4 regions of the Peribacillus sp. TH27 genome follow, and region 4 is predicted to be linked to each of the others. Evidence: riboswitches for the same ligand, from Rfam matches in the RefSeq annotation. Region 4 holds a riboswitch; each other region holds the start of a gene.
The links. A riboswitch is a leader RNA that binds a small molecule or an ion and turns the genes downstream of it on or off. The one in region 4 is predicted to bind thiamine pyrophosphate.
Positions count from the first base shown of each region.

Region 1: it holds a riboswitch for thiamine pyrophosphate, as region 4 does, so the genes downstream of both, tenA (thiaminase II) here and tenA (thiaminase II) in region 4, are expected to answer to the same signal.
Region 2: it holds a riboswitch for thiamine pyrophosphate, as region 4 does, so the genes downstream of both, thiC (phosphomethylpyrimidine synthase ThiC) here and tenA (thiaminase II) in region 4, are expected to answer to the same signal.
Region 3: it holds a riboswitch for thiamine pyrophosphate, as region 4 does, so the genes downstream of both, JFU24_RS23235 (ABC transporter substrate-binding protein) here and tenA (thiaminase II) in region 4, are expected to answer to the same signal.

Region 1 is NZ_JAEKEV010000002.1:1,587,422-1,592,363, forward strand. It holds gene JFU24_RS09035 (DUF459 domain-containing protein) at 6-611, opposite strand; gene JFU24_RS09040 (GNAT family N-acetyltransferase) at 934-1,440, shown strand; partial or broken gene JFU24_RS31285 (Spo0E family sporulation regulatory protein-aspartic acid phosphatase) at 1,575-1,649, opposite strand; gene JFU24_RS09050 (Fur-regulated basic protein FbpA) at 1,997-2,212, opposite strand; SAM riboswitch class I at 2,359-2,463, opposite strand; TPP riboswitch at 2,622-2,725, shown strand; TPP riboswitch at 2,805-2,894, shown strand; gene tenA (thiaminase II) at 3,013-3,702, shown strand; gene thiW (energy coupling factor transporter S component ThiW) at 3,718-4,239, shown strand; gene thiD (bifunctional hydroxymethylpyrimidine kinase/phosphomethylpyrimidine kinase) at 4,208-4,942, shown strand, end outside.
Region 2 is NZ_JAEKEV010000002.1:2,290,458-2,295,399, reverse strand. It holds gene JFU24_RS12510 (PdaC/SigV domain-containing protein) at 1-132, opposite strand, end outside; gene JFU24_RS12505 (histidine phosphatase family protein) at 235-771, shown strand; gene JFU24_RS12500 (HAD family hydrolase) at 952-1,740, shown strand; TPP riboswitch at 1,891-2,007, shown strand; gene thiC (phosphomethylpyrimidine synthase ThiC) at 2,141-3,922, shown strand; gene JFU24_RS12490 (hypothetical protein) at 3,945-4,115, shown strand; gene JFU24_RS12485 (spore coat protein) at 4,525-4,942, shown strand, end outside.
Region 3 is NZ_JAEKEV010000002.1:4,548,572-4,553,513, reverse strand. It holds gene JFU24_RS23255 (TatD family hydrolase) at 1-277, opposite strand, end outside; gene JFU24_RS23250 (ABC transporter ATP-binding protein) at 296-1,039, opposite strand; gene JFU24_RS23245 (ABC transporter permease) at 1,023-1,805, opposite strand; gene JFU24_RS23240 (thiamine-binding protein) at 1,802-2,086, opposite strand; gene JFU24_RS23235 (ABC transporter substrate-binding protein) at 2,098-3,102, opposite strand; TPP riboswitch at 3,234-3,343, opposite strand; gene JFU24_RS23230 (protein-glutamine gamma-glutamyltransferase) at 3,565-4,392, shown strand; gene rarD (EamA family transporter RarD) at 4,555-4,942, opposite strand, start outside.
Region 4 is NZ_JAEKEV010000002.1:492,945-497,886, reverse strand. It holds gene JFU24_RS03895 (AMP-binding protein) at 1-470, shown strand, start outside; gene JFU24_RS03890 (SDR family NAD(P)-dependent oxidoreductase) at 525-1,271, shown strand; gene JFU24_RS03885 (acyl-CoA dehydrogenase family protein) at 1,493-2,644, shown strand; TPP riboswitch at 2,859-2,987, shown strand; gene tenA (thiaminase II) at 3,140-3,823, shown strand; gene JFU24_RS03875 (ECF transporter S component) at 3,836-4,420, shown strand; gene JFU24_RS03870 (ABC transporter ATP-binding protein) at 4,433-4,942, shown strand, end outside.

The sequences.
Region 1 (4,942 bases), 1.1 Mb from region 4:
TGAATTTATTTGAAATCATAGCTCTCTAAAATCCGATTGGTAATGAGCTGATACCCTTTTTCATTTGGATGAATTTTATCACTGAAATACTCTTTTTTCTTTTTATTTTCAAATAAATCATTAGTAGGGATAAATATCATTCTTTTATCCTCTTCTACTACCTCGTTTACTGATTTGTTATAATCATGAACGTGCTTTTCAAGTCGTTGATCATCTTTTTTTGGATTATACAGCCCAACTACAAGTATATCCGCTTTTTTGTTTTTCTTTAATAGTGTAGAAAGAATCTTATTTAGATGGTCGATATACTCTCGTTTACCATCATTTATTTTTTGATCACTTATTTTTTTCAAGTTACCTCCATTACTGTTAATCAAGTCGTTTGTTCCAATATAAACAATAAACGTGTCGGCTTTGTCCAATTTCGTGTTAATTTGATTATCTTCAAGCTGATCAATGACACCATCTGTTTCCTGGCCTTTAATACCGTAATTCCAAAAACGGACCTTTTTTTCAGAATCAGGGTTATTCAATTCATCCTCCAGACCTTCTACATAACCTTCCCCATCCTTATCACCTTTTCCATAGGTTAACGAATCTCCAAAAGCCATCACATCTTCCGACTCTGAAGCCTGAAACTTATATGCAGACAAAACAAATAACTAGTACAATTACAAATAAACCTACTATTTTTTTCATTTGTTTCTCCTTATGTAATGTATTTACTATGAAGTATTTTATCTTGTAATTACCCCAAAAATGAACATACTTAACATGCAAAAAAATGAATTGTCAGATAAACTGTAAAAAGTGTATGATACAATAAAAGCATTCAATGGAACGGATTTTCGTCAACCTCCTTTTATTCATAAATAGGGTGGGAATCCCATGTTTCTGGAGATTGTATACATAATAAGGATAGGAGTTAAAATGATGGATCAGTATATAGATTTTAGGGATGCAGAACTAACAGATTTACCAAGAGTAGTCGAAATATATAATTCGACTATTGCTTCAAGGATGGTCACTGCAGATACAGAACCTGTTTCAGTGCAATCGAGGCTTAAATGGTTTGAGGAACATCATTCAGAAAAACGACCGCTTTATATTATTACATTCGAAGGAAAAACTGCTGGATGGATGAGTTTTCAATCTTTCTATGGTAGGCCAGCCTATGATTCCACTGCCGAGATCAGCATATATATTGATGATTATTTCCGGGGAAAAGGAATTGGACAAATTTCGATTCAAAAGGCAATTGAAGTGAGTCCAAAATTAGGAGTTAAGACACTACTTGGTTTCATATTTGCTCACAATACACCGAGCATAAGACTGTTTTCTAAATTTGGTTTTGAAGAATGGGCGCATTTACCTCAAGTTGCCGAGCTAGATGGTATTGAACGGGATTTAGTAATCCTTGGTAAGCGTGTTAATATTTGAATTTCATTATTTAAAAGCTATTGCCTTCATTCAGCAGTAGCCTTTTTTAGTTTCAATGAAGAAATCTATTTTAAAGTCACTGACGAAATTTAAAAATCACTATAAACTTTCTTAAGCAAAAAATATTGTGATTTTCATTTATTTGTTATAGCATTTAACAGCGAATCCAATTCTTGACTTGCTTGAACAGTTAGAAGGCTTGTAAAACCATAATCAGTCTGCCAATTTAATCATTTCCCGTCTCTTTTCTTCTATTCTTTCTACGGTTATCTGTGGGGGCATCTATAGTCACTTCCTATTTATTCAATTTTCTTACATCTTTTATGATAAAGAAATAAGTAGTTAAAATCAACCATATATGGAAATTAAAATGTGTTATTCCACAAGGTAAATGTGACAAAAAGCCTATTCTATTCCCTGTTTGTGTATTTTTTGTGACATTTTATATTCTTGACAAATATAAAAAAGCATTCACTCATGTACACTGCGAATGCTTTAATAATATTCATCAGATTAAATAATATTTTAAGATAGTAAAGTATTTTAAGAACTCTTACTATGTCATCCACTCTGAAGGAGACTCGATATTAGGTCTATTTATAACAATCTTATATTCATCTTCAAGCACTTTTAAAGGAACATCATAAAGATGTCTTTCATCAGAGGTTTTATAAACTCCATTCGCTAATAACTCTTCAATCAGCAATGCCTTCCTCTGTTCAATTCTCTTAAATAATTCTGCCATGTAAATGGCTCCTTTCCTTGTCTTCATCAGCCCGCCTTCATATGAGCTAAATTGTAGTAACAGGTATCATTTTCACCAAATTATATCTTTTCTATTATGTCACTAAACGTTATTTCACAAAAATAAAAGCCTCTTCTAATTCAAGAAGAGGCTTACAGTAGTCCGTTCGGCTCTTCTTATCTTCCAAGCGTATGCTTGTTGGATGTAGCACAGTTCCCAAAATGGGTCTGCTGCCGAGGTTTCTTTGGGCCAAGTCCCTCCACCTCTCTGGATAAGAATTCAATATATAAATGATGTAGACATGATTTTATCCCAATATTCTTCAAAAGTCAATCACATGGTTCTCCCTTTTTTTGATAGGTATTCTCTATAGACCCCATTCAAATTGGGTTGCAATTTCCTGGCTTTCTGATATGATGTCAGTAATTACATACATTCACACCACTAGGGGAGTCTTTTTAAGACTGAGATGGAATTTGTTCCGGACCCTTTGAACCTGAACCGGATCATACCGGCGGAGGGAAGTGGATGATATCGTCTTTAAACACATGACTTTATCCATCTGCCCCGCTCCGTATTTCAGGAGCGGTTTTTTTTTTCAGATGGAAAAGGTGAATAATTAGACTGCTAGGGGAGCACTTTTGCTGAGAATCAAACCCTTTGCACCTGATCTGGTCATACCAGCGGAGGGAAGCAGGCTGTAAGAAGGAATTTGCTTCTTCCTCGGTAACAGCCGCTTTCTTTCAGAGAGCGGTTTTTTTGTTGATCAGATAGTGTATGCACACTTTACAATTTTAGTAAATTTTAAATTTCAAGGAGGATGTACCATGGAGAATACAAAATTAGAAACCTTCAGTGATAGACTTCATGAACGGGCAAAAGGAATCTGGAAAAGGAACCATACACATCCCTTTGTTCAGGCGATTGGAGATGGGACGCTTTCAGAAAAGAAATTTGCCTATTACCTAAAGCAGGACTATATCTATCTTATGGATTATTCCAAACTCTTTGCGTTAGGAGTCATCAAAGCTCATAATCTCGAAACCATGGCTAAGTTTGCAAGTATTTTGAATGAAACCCTTCAAGTAGAAATGGATATCCATCGACATTATGCTTTGGAGTTCGGAATCAGCTCAATCGAATTGGAAAATACAGAACCTACTCCAACCACTCTAGCTTATACGGGTTACATGCTAAATGCAGCCCAAAATGGGACTTTGGCCGACCTGATAGCCTGCCTCCTTCCATGCGCCTGGGATTATTATGAGATCGGTTTGCTATTAAAAGAACAAAATGGTGAAGCATTAGAAAACAATCGCTATGCTGATTGGATTAAATCATATTCGTCTCCTGAATTCGGTGAAGCACACAAATGGCTGATTGCTTTGTTGGAAGAGTTAACAGAAGGCATGCCTGAAAAGGAACTTCTTAGATTAGAGAAGCATTTTTTGGTGACTTCCCGTTATGAATATTTATTCTGGGATATGGTTCAAAATGAGCAGGATTGGCCACTGTAGGATGTTGGCATGATGATGAATCCAATCAAGAAAATGACGTTGACTGCCATGATCACGGCCATTACTACCATAACTAGTTCATTCATTTTCATCCCGGCCGGATTTGCAAAAATCTTTCCGATTCAGCATCTGGCAAATGTCATGACAGCCGTTTTATTGGGACCGGCTTATGCGGTAACACAAGCTTTTTTAGTTTCCATCATTAGAAACATGTCTGGTACAGGTTCAATTTTCGCCTTTCCTGGCAGCATGATCGGTGCACTATTGGCTGCCGTCCTTTATCGAAAAACACAAAGCTTGAAATTCGCTTGTTTAGGGGAAGTGATAGGGACCGGCATTCTTGGATCCCTAGCTTGTTATCCCCTTGCTGTCCTCCTATTGGGAGAAAAAGCAGCTATTTTTGGTTTTTTACCAGCTTTTATGCTTAGTTCATTCGCAGGTGCCATTTTAGCTTTCATTTTACTGAAAATACTTTTAAAAAATAATTATATGAAGGGGTTTTTTTATGAAAACAGCGTTAACCATCGCAGGCTCTGACTCAGGGGGCGGTGCTGGAATACAAGCTGATTTAAAAACATTTTCTGCACATGGGGTTTTTGGAATGTCTGTCATTACAGCTGTAACGGCACAAAATACAATGGAGGTACGTTCAGTACAAGCTATAGATACAGGTATCATAACGGATCAAATTGCAGCTATTTTTGAAGATATACACGTCGATGCAGTAAAAATAGGTATGCTTGGATCAAAAGAAATAGTTGAAACAGTCGCCGCGTCTCTAAATACCTTCTTACCCGCAATCGTTATCCTTGATCCTGTCATGATTTCCAAAAGCGGCCATCATTTGCTCGATGAAAAAGCTGTCTCTGCTTTAAAAACAGAATTACTGCCGCTTGCAACACTTGTAACACCGAATGTACCCGAAGCCGAAGTCCTTACTGGCTTGTCGATTCGAACGAAGCAAGATTTTTACGAGGCTTGTATATCAATTAAAGAACTTGGGGCAAAAGCGGTTTTACTTAAAGGAGGCCATTCAGCAGGGAATCCAAATGATCTTTTTTATGACGGAACTGACTTTTTCTGGATTAAAGGAGAACGCATTCATACAAAAAACACCCATGGGACAGGCTGTACTCTGTCATCCGCCATTACATCCAATCTGGCAAACGGACTACCTTTAAGACAATCCATTGAACAAGCCAAGACATATATTTCTGAAGCCATACGAAATAGCTTTTCA
Region 2 (4,942 bases), 1.8 Mb from region 4:
ACCCTTCGTATTTACCGTGGCATTTTCTGTAGTGGCTGCTGAGACTGAGTCGATTTTTATCAGTAAAAAAGAGATGCATGTAAAAGTTAATGCGACAGCAAGGACAATCTTAGTGAAATTCTTGAATAGCATTCAATTACCACCTTTGTATAATTTTTACATTATCTATTATATAAGTAGGTGGATCAATTAGAAAGTGAATTTTTTATTTCAAAAGTTAAAGAGGAGAAAAAAATGAAAATTGGTTTAGTACGACACTTTAAGGTGGCACATGAATTCCCAACTGGAAAATATGTGACGGCGGATGATATGAATCAATGGTTTAAGGATTATGATGCAGCAGATATTATTTATGGGACAACTTTATTGGACGATGTGGAATGGAAGAGATGTTATTGCAGCGATATGTCGAGAGCAGTGAAGACGGCTGAGCATATCTATCCTGGTGAGGTTAATCAGATGGAGGAACTTCGGGAAATACCATCTCCACCTCTTAACGGGAAGGTGAAGCTGCCATTCATACTTTGGGCCATTTGGATTCGCTGTTGCTCGGTAGTTAACAAGCAGACGAGAGCGGAGATTAAGATTGCTGAGAAACGGATCAATAAAGTATTGGACGAGCTTCTCGCAAAAGGAGAGCAGGATGTTTTGATTGTGAGTCATGCTGCTCTCATGGTATATATGAGGAAAGAGCTGATCCGACGGGGATTCGCAGGTCCAAAGTTTAAGATTGCTAGTAATGGAAAGTTGTATGTGTTCGAAAGAAAATAAGGAAAAACTCGCATGTGAACTTTTTTAAGTTTTCATGAGCAAATAGGGTAAGCCTTTTGATATTTCAAAGAAAGATGAAGGCATTTTACCGATAGTTATTCTTTTTCTAATGGTTGTGGTTTATTATTGTAATAGTGTAATTTTTTCGAATTCAATGGTAGGGAAAAGAGGGTGAGCATTTTGGTAAAGGCAGTTTTTTTTGATTTAGATGATACGTTACTTTGGGATCAGAAGAGTGTGAAAGAGGCTTTTATAGCGACATGCGAATTGGCAAAGGCGAAATATGATTTGAATGTTGACGAGTTTGAGGAAGCGGTACGGAAAGAAGCACGTGAGCTTTATTCTTCTTATGATACATATGAATTTACGCAAATGATCGGTATCAACCCGTTTGAAGGACTTTGGGGTAATTTTCAAGATGATCATGATGAATTCCGTAAGATGGCCGAGATTGTACCAGCTTATCGGAAAGAGGCATGGACAAGAGGCTTGAAGGCATTAGGGATAGATGACCCGGCATTTGGTCTTGAGCTAGCAGAACGTTTCCCTGCTGAGAGACGGAAAAAACCATTTATTTATGAAGAAACATTCCAGGTGTTAGATGAGTTAAAAGGGAAGTACAAATTGTTATTGCTGACGAATGGTTCGCCTGAGCTTCAAAATACGAAGCTTGAAATCACGCCTGAGTTAGTTCCTTATTTCGATCAAATCGTTATTTCCGGCGCGTTTGGACGTGGGAAACCGGATGCTTCTATTTTCGAGCATGCATTAGAAATCATGGAGCTTGATAAGCATGAAGTATTAATGGTCGGCGACAATTTAATGACGGATATCCTTGGTGCATCACGTGCAGGCATTAAATCGGTTTGGATAAACCGTCATGATAAGGAACGGAATGAAGTCATCCCTAATTATGAAATTACGCATTTAGAGGAGCTTTTTCCTATCCTTGAGAGTCTAAATAAATAACGGATATATCCCCTTCAAGTAGTAAGTTCAAAAAAACTTAACTTGGAGGGGATTTTATTTAATTCAAAACATGGCATTAAAATAATAGGACTTTGAATTTATTTACAAACCAAAATGGATGGTATATAGTTACCATGTAATAATTAATATTATTCAGACTAGGGGTGTCCAATAAAAGTTGGGCTGAGAGAGAAGCGCGTTAAAGCTTCTTAACCCTCAGGACCTGATCTGGTTCATACCAGCGTGGGGAAGTTAGAATCTACTATTCAATGACATGTAATTTGGTCATTTCTGTAGTCATACTAACTTTAGCCGGGTCTTAAATATGAGACCTGGCTTTTTCGTGCGAAAATGGATTGGATTTTGTCCTTTTTAATCTAACTTAAAAAGGAGAAATGAAATCATGAGTAATTCAGTAAATGACATGAACGTTTCAATTATGTCCAATTTTGCAGGAAGTAAAAAAGTTTATGTAGAGGGGTCTAGACCTGATATAAAAGTTCCTATGCGTGAAATTAAACTAAGTCCCACAACAGGAGCATTTGGTGAAGAGGAAAATTTACCTCTACGCGTATATGATACTAGCGGTTTCTATACGGATTCTGAGTATTCTATTGATATTCGTAAAGGTCTTGACCCTATTAGACGCAACTGGGTTCTTGAACGGGAAGACGTTGAAGAGTATGTGGGGCGTAAAATAAAACCAGAAGATAATGGGTATAAAAAAGTTGAGTCTCATTCCAAAGCAGAAGTTTTTCCGGGATTGATAAGAAATCCTTTGCGTGCAAAGAAGGGGAGAAACATAACCCAACTCCATTATGCTCGTAAAGGTATCATTACCCCAGAAATGGAGTTTATTTCGATTAGAGAAAGTGTTTCCGCTGAGTTTGTACGAGATGAAGTAGCTAGCGGGCGGGCCATTATACCGGCTAATATTAACCATCCTGAAAGTGAGCCGATGATTATCGGACGTAATTTTCATGTGAAAATAAATGCGAATATTGGGAATTCAGCGGTTAGTTCATCCATCGAAAATGAAGTAGAAAAAATGACTTGGGCCACTCGCTGGGGAGCCGATAACATCATGGATCTCTCTACCGGAAAAAATATACACACAACCCGTGAATGGATTATTAGAAATTCGCCTGTACCTGTTGGAACAGTACCGATTTATCAAGCGCTTGAAAAAGTAGATGGAGTCGCTGAAAATTTAACATGGGAGGTTTTTCGGGATACTTTAATTGAGCAGGCTGAGCAAGGTGTTGATTACTTTACCATACATGCTGGTGTGCTTCTGCGATATATCCCATTAACAGCAAAGCGGATGACGGGAATTGTTTCCCGTGGGGGTTCTATTATGGCTCAATGGTGTCTGGCTCATCATGAAGAAAGCTTCCTCTATACTCATTTTGAAGAAATCTGTGAAATCATGAAAGCATATGATGTATCTTTCTCATTAGGAGATGGACTTCGTCCTGGATCTATTGCAGATGCAAACGACGAGGCGCAATTTGCGGAATTGGAAACATTGGGTGAACTAACAAAGATTGCTTGGAAACATGATGTACAAGTTATGGTTGAGGGGCCCGGTCACGTTCCAATGCATTTAATTAAAGAAAATATGGATAAGCAACTGGAAGTTTGTCAAGAAGCCCCATTCTATACATTGGGACCCCTAACAACTGATATAGCTCCTGGCTACGATCATATTACTTCTGCGATTGGGGCTGCCATGATTGGCTGGTTTGGAACTGCGATGCTTTGTTATGTGACACCGAAAGAGCACCTTGGTCTTCCAAATAAAGAGGATGTTCGAATAGGGGTTATTACGTATAAAATTGCAGCCCATGCCGCTGACCTAGCAAAAGGCCATCCAAATGCTCAAAAACGAGATGATGCCCTTTCAAAAGCAAGATTCGAATTTCGTTGGAGAGATCAGTTTAATCTATCGCTCGATCCTGAAAGAGCCGTTGAATATCACGATGAAACTCTGCCTGCTGAGGGTGCCAAAACAGCTCACTTTTGTTCAATGTGCGGTCCTAAATTCTGCAGCATGAGAATCTCACAAGATATTCGTGATTTAGCTAAAGAAAAAGGGCTTGGTTTTGAGTCTGTAATTGATGAAGGCTTGAAAGAAAAAGCGAATGAATTTAGAAACACAGACGGAAAAATCTATCAATAATATGGACGAAAAGGAGAATTCGATGAATCGAGTAATCCAGATTAAAGTTGAAATAAAACAGTTGGAAAATCAGCTGGATCAGCTTAAAAAAGAGCTGAGTATTTTTCGGGAAAATTGTAATCATGAATTTGTAAAAAATGATTATTTACAAGAATGCACAAAGTGCCACTTAATTGAGAGTCTGCAATGGTAGGGATTTCTCGATTAAATAACTTTGGATTCTTGGTATTCTAGTAAGTAGAAAAATTGCAAATCAATAAGACTTTAATGCTCCTTGGGATTATTCAGTTTTATAAGTATTAAGGAGAAAAAGGACTAACCATCCTTTTTCCTTATTTTTCATAAGCACCGAATCAGACTTTGAGAAAGTTCCATAGATACCCTCGGCATTACCTTTCTCTTTTATAAGTATAAGTTACCCCAGGTATTTTTCTTTATCCTATATGTCCCTCATTTCTTCGGATCATGTTAGTCATAAAAACCAGTGTATAAAGGAACGTGGCTTTATTAGGTTTTCATGGAAGGGTTTTGCACGGATATTCTTGTTTTGTTTTAACATACTAAGCTTGTCCACATCATAAAACAAGGAGGGAATTTACATGATGCAAAATCAACAAGGTCAAACACACGAGAATATGCAAACAGGTGCTATACCCCCACAAATGAATCACGGTGGTCACGAAGTATTCGATGTACATGAAGTGTTGTCGGGAACGATTGGTACTTTAAACACTTATATGCTTTTGCGTCAGCATGTACAGGATCAGGAATTACTGGACATTCTGGATCGTCAATATCAGTTCATCCAAGATGAATATAACCTTTCATTAGAGTGCTTTCAATCTGGCCAGGACCCATCCAAACGAACACAGAGTTACAACATGAATCAAGGTAACGATTTTATATATGGATTGACACCAACTCAGCCAAAGAAACCTTTGCAATCCGTATCGGAAATTACGGATGAATGCATTTCAGGCTTGATGCTTGGGGCAGTGAAGTCTGCTGCTTCTTTAAAAG
Region 3 (4,942 bases), 4.1 Mb from region 4:
CACCTACAGCAAACATATTGTGCCTATGTCCCCGCATCCAACTCAATAAATCATTCACTTCTTCTTCACTTGGGAGGGACTGCTCAGGATGAAAACCAAAGGCAGGCTTAATACGTGAATCTTTGATGGAAAGCTGATAATTTTTTATGGACGAGGTCAAATTCATGGAAACAGTTAGCAAGGATTCCACTTGTGCCTTTTCCATATCAGTGAGAATCTGCTTCTGCTTACTTTCATCATACCTATCCAAATGGATATGGCTGTCGATGATTTTCATTTTATATTCCCTCCTAACTTAAGTAGTAAAAGTTGGCTTTAGTGCGGCATATAATTCTCTCTTCAAATTGAAAAATTCATCACTAAGAAGCTGTTCCTCACTTCTTGGCCTTGGAAATGGAACTACAACTTCTTTGATGACAGTTGCTGGTTTTGCTGATAACACGTATATTCTATCGGAAAGGAAAACCGCTTCATCAATGCTATGCGTAACAAAAAGCACCGACCTCCGATTTTCTTCCCAAACAGACATCAGCCATTTTTGCATTTGCAATCTTGTCAGTTCATCCAAGGCAGAAAAGGGTTCGTCCAAGCACATCAATTCCTGTGGACTTAAAATACTTCGAATAAACGCAGCTCTTTGCTTCATGCCGCCAGATAATTCGTGCGGATATGCTTTCTCGTACTCTTCTAATCCGGCTTTCATCAATAGAGCTTTTGCCATTTCTTTATCTTTAACCCCCGAAAGCTCGCTTCCTAGCAAAACATTTTCTAATACCGTTCTCCAAGGTAAAAGGGATGGCTGCTGAGGCATATAGCTTATATGACCCTTTAAGCCATTTATTTTTTTACTGTCCAGTGAAATGATGCCATGATGCGGCTTCAAAATGCCCCCGATTAGGTGAAACAATGTACTTTTCCCACTGCCAGATGGCCCAAGGATGGTTACAAACTCTCCATCATCCACATAGAAATTTATATTCTCTAAAATATTCTGTTTACCATCGAAAGAATAGGAGACATCTTTAATTTGCAGCTTCATCCTTTTCACCCTCCTTTCTCTTCCATGAAACAAAGTATCTTTCAAGTATGGTAATGATTCCAAAAAAGAGAAGACTCAGTCCCATAATGATAAAAATGGAAACAAACACCCGATCTGTCCTAAATGAAGAGGATGCGAGCGTCATATAAACACCTATCCCCGATTTAGCCCCAAGCCACTCCGAAATAACCGCCCCCATTACACTGTAAGTGGCCGAAATTTTCAGTCCAGAGAAAATGAACGGAATCGAGTGAGGAAGTTCTAGCTTCCAAAATAGTTGCATTTTCCCTGCTCCCATCATCTTGAAATAATGCTTAAGTTCATAAGGAGTCTGGCGAAAACCGTCCAATGAAGCAACAGCGAGAGGGAAAAAACATACGAGAGAAATCACAATCAGCTTCGGCAGCATACCAAAGCCAAACCAGATGACTAGAAGCGGCGCCAAAACGATGATAGGAATATTTTGTGATAGAATGAGAAGCGGATAAACCGCATCTTTTACACCAGGAAAAAGGTGTAAGAGAGCAGCAATTACTAAGCCAATACAGCTTCCAATAAAAAAACCAGATAATGCAAGGTTAGTAGTTGATATAAGGTGTCCAAAAAGGCTATGAAACGACTCTATTCCCTCGATAAAAATGGCTGATGGAGCAGGAAGTAGCCATTTTTCAACCTTTAATAAGCCTGTTGCTAACTCCCACACTATTAGCAACAATAATAAAAGAAAGAAGGGAGCCCCCTTCTTCCAAATCTTTCTTCCGCTCATGGCCGATATTTCTCCGTTAACGTATCCATCGTGATTCCGCTAGGCTGGTACAATATTTTCACTTGGGAAATGACATTCGGCGAACCTATTTCAATCATTCTCACATTCATTTTTTCTATAACGGCCAGAAGCTCAGAAAGCTCACCTTCCATTGTTGTTTCAAGCGGGTGCACCTCGTACTTGACACCTGATTCATCGATGATTTTGATCGCTTCATCGACTAAGGGGATGACATTTTCCCCTTTAGGAATAATTTGTATACTAATTAATGAGTTTGCCATTGTAGTTCCTCCTATTGTGGTAAAAATTCATTGGTAAATGCTTTCTCAGGATCGAAATCACCTTCAAGAAGATTATTTTCAGTCATCCACTCACTATAATTCTTCCAAATTTCAAGCTTTTGTTCACCCCATCTAGGAGCATCATCCTGATACTTAGATGCAAGCCACTTCTGGCTTTTCTTCACTAGCTTTTTATCTAGATCTGGTGCAGCCTTGATTAAAATGTCTGCCGCATCATCAGGATTCTTAATCGCAAACTGGTACCCTTTCGAAGTTGCCTCTACGAACGCTTTAACAGTATCTGGATCCTCTTTAATCATCTTTTCATTTGTGGTCAAAACAGGCGTATAGTAATCGAGCTTATCTGAGTAATCAGTTAAGTAAACCATATTCAGCTTTTCATTTCGCAATTCAGCCTCAATACCTGTCCATCCATAATAAATCCAAGCGAAATCAATATCTCTTTTCACTGAAGTGAAAAAATCCGAGTCGCCTGTATTTACTATTTCCACTTTATTTACATCCGCATTATCTTTTGTCATGAGAGATTCGATGATAGCCTTTTCAACTGGAGACCCCCAGCCACCATACGTTTTCCCTTCAAAATCCTTAGGTGTTTTAATATTTTTAGCCACAGGAGAAGCGAATCCTGAGGTATTATGCTGGATGACAGCCGCTAACGAAACAATCGGCACGCCTTGCACACGAGCCTGTGTAATGCCCTCCTGGTAGCTCACGCCAAATTCTGATTTCCCTGAAGCCACAAGCTTATCAGCTCCTGCCTCACCTGGCATGATAATTTCTACATCCAGGCCTTGTTCTTTAAAATACCCTTTTTCCTTCGCTACATACAATCCTGTATGGTTTGTATTCGGTGTCCAATCGAGAACAACCGAAACCTTTTTTAATTCTTTATTGTCTTCATTTTTACCTGCTTCTTCCTTTTCAGTAGTGCCGCCAGCACCACATCCAGCTAAAAGGAATAACAAAGTTATCAGTGGCAATAATTTATTCACTATTTTTCCTCCTACACATTATATAAGGTCCATATGCCGAAACTTTATTGGGTGCCAGTCCCCATCCAAATAATAGATTAAAAAACAAAAACGCCCGAGGATGAATTCGGACGTTAACATACAAAACAGAAAGTCAGTCATAATATGTTCCCTCCGCTGGCATCATCCAGATCAGGTTCAAAGAGTCAGCATCTTAAGGACGCAATCTCAGCCAGCAATACCGGCTCCCCTACATTTCTTGCACATATGAACTTTTCTCTCTCATTATATCAATTCATACAGAAAAGGGAATACTAATTTGCTTCTTCTAACGATGGGCCATTCTGATCATCCTCAGTAATAGGAATAAAATTTGATCAGTATTGTTCAGCAACTCATATAATAATTATTATTACACTGTAGATAGTTCTTGAACTACTTGAATTAATCATTTAATTTTGTGACCAAGAGGTGGATATGATTATGATAAAAATTAATCAAAAATGGTTAGATGTCAGTCAAATCCAACCAGGTATAATATCTGAAAAAGCATTAGAAATTCTCCAATTAATGTGGAAATATCCGAATATTTTTGTATATAAGACAATGGAAGATCTTAAATTCGATATAGAGATGAGGCTGCAAGTCAATAAAGCTGCCGTTTCGTTAGATAAGAGTAATCCTGAATTTACAATACTCGAGGATTCTGTATGCAATGAACAATATTGGCGACTTACAAAAGATGGAGCATTTGAGCTTAAACCAAGCGTACCCCCTCATCTGGCACTTGAGGATATTTTCATTAACGGAAGTCTTTACGCTTTCGAATGCGGGACAGCGATAGTCATTGTTTTTTTAAAAGCTGTTTTAGATACGGTTGGTCCTAAGAATTTTGACCGTCTTTTTTCAGGCCTTACTCTTTATGACTGGCACTATCCGCAGAATTTGATTCTTCGAGTTCATGAAGGGACGGGTTATGTACCAGGCGACTGTGTTTACTTCAAAAACCCAGATTACGACCCGAGCACTCCAGAATGGCAAGGGGAAAATGCGATATTCCTTGGAGAAAACCTCTTTTATGGCCATGGGATTGGGATTACCAATCAACAAGGAATCATCGATGAATTAAATAGCAATAGAAAGTGGAATGCCATCATATCAGCGTTCCTAACAAAGCATATTGTAAGCATAAATAGTTCCCACTATAGTCAATTCAAGCCAAATATCCCCCGTAATAACTCCGTGTCGCTTCATGACTGCCTATCCAATATAATTGTTTCTGAAATAGGCTCGAGAACTTTTCTAGCGTAGGATTAACCGTTTCTCTTATTAAAGATATAGATTTTGAATCATTTTTCGTTTATTTTAATAGCTTGTGAAACTCGACACTGACTAACAATTTTTTTCAGAGTGACGTGTATCACTATAAAAAAAACGCTTGGGAAATGGATTTCCTCAAGCGTTTTTTTCTTTTTATGCACCAAAGTTTCTTTTTTCTTTAAACCTACGTGTCCCTGCCTTCCCCCATTTTGTAATGGAAAGCGTATAAACCACCAAGGCAGACCAAATGAATAAAAAGGCTAAAAGATGTGCTTTTGTAAAACTTTCATGATAGACAAATACCCCGATTAACAAGGTTAAGGTTGGAGCAATATACTGAAAAATGCCAAGCATCGATAACGGTATCTTTTCTGCCCCTTTTGCAAAATATAATAGCGGTAGAGCCGTGGCAATCCCACCGCCAACTAACAGCAAGCTTGTGCTCCCTGAGGTTAAAAATTGTGATTCGGATTGGAACATCAAATATATCAAGTAACCTAGAGCAAGAGGGGTTACCATCATCGTTTCGAGTGTCAGTCCG
Region 4 (4,942 bases):
CTAGGGGTCCTGCCCTATTTGTCGGGTATTTGAAGAGGATTGATGACACCATTGCAGAACATAAGGACGGATGGTTCATTACCGGTGATCGAGCAATTATGGATGAAGAAGGATATATCAGGATTTCTGGAAGAAACAAAGACATTATCATTCGTGGAGGTGAAAATATACCAGTCGCTTACGTAGAAAACGTATTATATGAACACCCGGATATTTCAAGCGTGCAGGTCATTGCTGTACCAGATGTTAGGCTTCAGGAAAAAGCATGTGCATGTATCAGCGTAAGACCAGGGAAGAGCCCGATTACAATGGAATCATTAAAGAAATTTCTATATGAAAAAGGTTTGGCCAAACAATATTGGCCAGAACAACTTGAAATCATGGATGATTTTCCGCGTACTCCTAGCGGGAAAATCCAGAAGTTCCATCTTCGGGAAATGATAAACGAAAAGATACAAGACAAAATATAGGACCAGTTAATGTAACCACATAGCAATTTCATGATAAAAATGGAGGGATTTATGATGAATAACCGAGTAGCATTTATCACTGGAGCAGGAAGCGGAATTGGTAGAGAGATTGCTAAAACATTAGCCTCTCGAAATATGAACATTGTTGTGGCCGATATCAATAGTAAAAACGCAGAAGAAACTGTTTCTTTAATTGAGCAAGCGGGTTATGAAGCTAAGGCCGTCTATTGTGATGTAACGAGTTTAGAGAGTGTGAAAAAAGCAGTTGAAGAATCAGTGAGCCTTTATCAAAAGATTGATGTATTGGTTAATAATGCAGGATGGGACAAAGTAGAACCTTTCCTAAAAAGTGATCCAAGCACTTGGAAAAGGATTATCGATATTAATTTACTGGGTCAAGTTCATACTTGTAAGGAAATTTTACCGCTTATGATTGAAAACGGTTACGGAAAGGTAGTCAATATTGCGTCGGATGCAGCAAGAATTGGATCTAGCGGTGAGGCCGTCTATTCGGCTGCTAAGGGTGGGGTCATTGCGTTCACGAAAACAATAGCAAGAGAAATGGCACGTCATAAGCTTAACATCAATTGTATTGCGCCAGGTCCAGCCGACACGCCTTTATTTCAAGAAATTGGTTCTTACAATGAAGGAATAGCTGGAGCTTTGGAGAAAGCGATTCCGTTCCGTCGTTTAGCTCAACCAGAAGATATTGCCGGTGCTGTGGCCTATTTTGTTTCGGAAGAAGCAGGATATGTAACTGGGCAAACTCTTTCCGTCAATGGCGGCTTAACCATGGTTTGACTTTATGAAACTGATTAAATGGTAATCACAAAAAGTAAAACTATAGCCTGAAAATATTTCTTAGGATTTTTAATCACCCAGTGGGTCAAATAGGTTGATTTTGTTTGATTTGATAGCCATTTGTATTATTTCGAAGCTTAGGAGAATAGTATCCTCCTATATGTAAAAGAAATCGGGTTAAGGAATTAAACCTAATACCAATAGAAGGGGGAGAAAATACCGTGAATTTTGAATTTTCAGACGATATCAAAATTTTAAAACAAGGAATCCGAGAATTTATTGATAACGAAGTAGAACCACATGCCATGTTAATTGAAGAAAGCAATGAAATCCCAGAAATCATTATGGGGAAATCGAAAGAAATGGGACTGTTTGGCCTTAGCATTCCTGTAGAATATGGTGGGTTAGGCATTGATATGGTAGGGAAATGCGCCATTCTAGAGGAGTTGGGAAGAACACATAACGGTTATACAACAGTAATAGGCGGACATACGGGAATTGGCGGCGTTGGAATTGTAGAGATGGGAAATGAAGAACAAAAACGCAGATATTTACCTGACATGGCATCAGGTGACAGAATTGGCGCTTTTGCTTTAACTGAACCAAGCGCAGGTTCACATGCCTCAAATCTGAAAACAACAGCGGTTAAAAAGGGTGAAAAGTATATCCTGAATGGAAGCAAACATTACATTACTAATGCTCCAATCGCAGATGTGTTTACAGTAATGGCTGTTACAGATCCTTCTAAGGGTGCAAAAGGAATCACATCTTTTATCGTCGAAAAAGACTCCCCAGGATTTCAACTAGGAAAAATCGAACGGAAAATGGGCCTTCATGGTTCACATTCTTCTGAAATTTTCTTTGAGGATTGTGAAGTTCCAGTTGAGAATGTATTGGGTGAAGAGGGGCAAGGGTATATGAATGCCCTGAAAATCTTGGCGAATGGACGTGCAGGAATGGCAGCACGAAACCTAGGGTCGTGTGAAAAATTACTTGAGATGTCGATTGATTTTGCTCATATGAGAATTCAGTTCGACAAACCAATCTTCGAACAACAAATTATTCAACATTACTTGGCAGATATGGCATTAGATACAGAAGCCCTTCGATCCATGACCTATCGCGTTGCGTGGATGGTTGATCAAAAAAAGAACGTCATTAAAAATGCGGCTATGGTCAAGTTACTTGGTTCAGAAACGTATAATCGTGTAGCTGATAAGGCTCTCCAAATTCATGGAGGGATTGGTTACATTTCTGAATATCCCATTGAACGTTTTTATCGTGATGCACGTATTACGAGAATTTATGAAGGTACATCCGAAATCCAAAAGAATATCATAGCGGCTCAGCTTCATAAACAGTACCAACGATAATTAGGAAAGCAGGATTAATAGTAAAATAAACTTTGCTTAAGGTTAATAGAGAATATTTTTTATGTGATTAAGTTCGATTTCCAAAGAGTATGTTAGGCGATTTTTTATTTAACATATCGTTGGATTTTATACATTACTAAAAAAACTTTATTTAATAAGTTTGACAATTAGATTGAACGTGTTAATATAAAGGCAAATGAACTAAATATACAATTTGTACCACTAGGGGTGCTTTACAGGTAAAAGTCAATTTTACCGCAGAAGCTGAGATTAAAGTATAACTTTAAGACCCTTAGAACCTGATCTGGTTTACACCAGCGTAGGGAAGTGGGGTCATGAAACAATACGTTTATGTATTATTTCAAGTACAACCACTTTCTTTACGTCGGTAAAGGAAGTGGTTTTTTATTTGCTCAAAAGAGGTGATTATAGGTTACCAATCATTATTTATCCAGTTTCATTGCTTAATAAAATACAAATTTGGAGGTATAGAAAATGAAATTTTCAGAGGTCATTCGTAAAGAAGTAGATCATATTTGGGAAGCAAGCTTCAATCACCCGTTTGTTAGAGGAATTGGAGATGGCACATTGCCAGTAGAGTGTTTTCGTTTTTATGTCATGCAAGATGCATATTATTTATCTCACTTTGCTAGAGTTCAAGCTTTAGGTGCAGTCAAAGCAACAGATTTACATACAACTAGTCGACTAGCAAGCCATGCACAAGGAACATATGAAGCTGAATTAAAGCTTCATGAAAATTTTTCTGAGAGATTAGGTATTACAGAAGAAGAAAGGAAAAACTTTAAGCCTGCTCCTACTGCCTATGCCTACACATCCCATATGTATCGTGCCGCGTATTCTGGCCATTTAGGGGATGTGATTGCGGCCATCTTACCGTGTTACTGGCTGTACTATGAAATAGGTGAAAAACTGCAAGGGTGTATACCTGATGAGCCAATTTATCAAGAGTGGATTGCGGCATACGGAGGAGAATGGTTCCGTACGTTGGTAGAAGAACAAATCGCGAGACTTGATGAGATCGCTGAAAAAGTAACGGAAGAAGACAAAGAAAGAATGAAAGAGCATTTTATCCTTAGCAGTCAATATGAATACTCATTTTGGGAAATGGCTTATCGCTTAGAAACTTGGCCAGTGCATAAGGAAACATTAGAAGTATAAAGGAGATTGACAATGAGAAAAGGGTTGAAATTAACGGATATTTTAGTCACAATCGTGATTGCCGTCGCATTTGGAATAGTTTATATCCTTTGGGGATCGATATATTATTCCGTTAAACCATTAGGGTTACATGTAGATCAATTAATTTATGGAATGTGGTTTATAGCAGGGCCCGTTGCTTTTTTAGTTATGAGGAAACCGGGTGTGGCTCTGTTGGCAGAAATCGCGGCAGCGTCCGGTGAATTCTTTTTAGGTTCACCGTGGGGATTAACCGTACTCTTATATGGAGTTGTACAAGGAGTATTCGCGGAACTGGTGTTTATGGCGTTCAGGTATAAAAAGTTTAATATGTCGGTTGCTGTATTAGCGGCGATAGCTTCATGTGTAGGATCGGTCCTCATGGATTTTGCATACGGAGAAATTGGTGCCCTCTCTCTTTGGAATTTACTATTATTTATGATTGCAAGATTTATCGGGTCAATTTTCTTTGCTGGTGTATTTGCTTACTATCTAGTAAAAGTATTAGAAGCAACAGGAGTAACTAATCTAGTTCGTCCAGTATCAAGTAAGGATTATGCTGCACTGGATCAAAAGTAGAGGTTGATAAGTATGGAACGAATAGCTCTTGTTGAAAAGTTAAGATTGAAGTTTCCCGGTGATGAGTCCTTGATATTCAAGGACTTATCCGTCTCGTTTGATAAAGGTGAAAAAGTTCTATTGTTGGGACCGTCCGGATGTGGAAAGTCTACACTTTTGCAAGTGTTAAGTGGGCTGATCCCACATTCCATTGAAGTCCCGATGAAAGCGAAAGAACTGGAGAGCCCTTCTTCATGGGGATATGTTTTTCAAGACCCAGATAGTCAGTTTTGTATGCCATTTGCAGATGAAGAAATTGCCTTCGTCCTTGAAAACCTTTCCGTTCCTAAGCAGCAAATGAATGAAAGGATTCACAATCATATCCGGCAGGTAGGATTACACTTAGATGATATCCATACAAGTATTGATACATTATCAGGCGGGATGAAACAGCGTTTAGCGATTGCGTCAGTATTGGCACTTGAACCTGAAGTGATATTTTTAGATGAACCAACCGCTATGCTTGATCCGGTTGGAACAAAA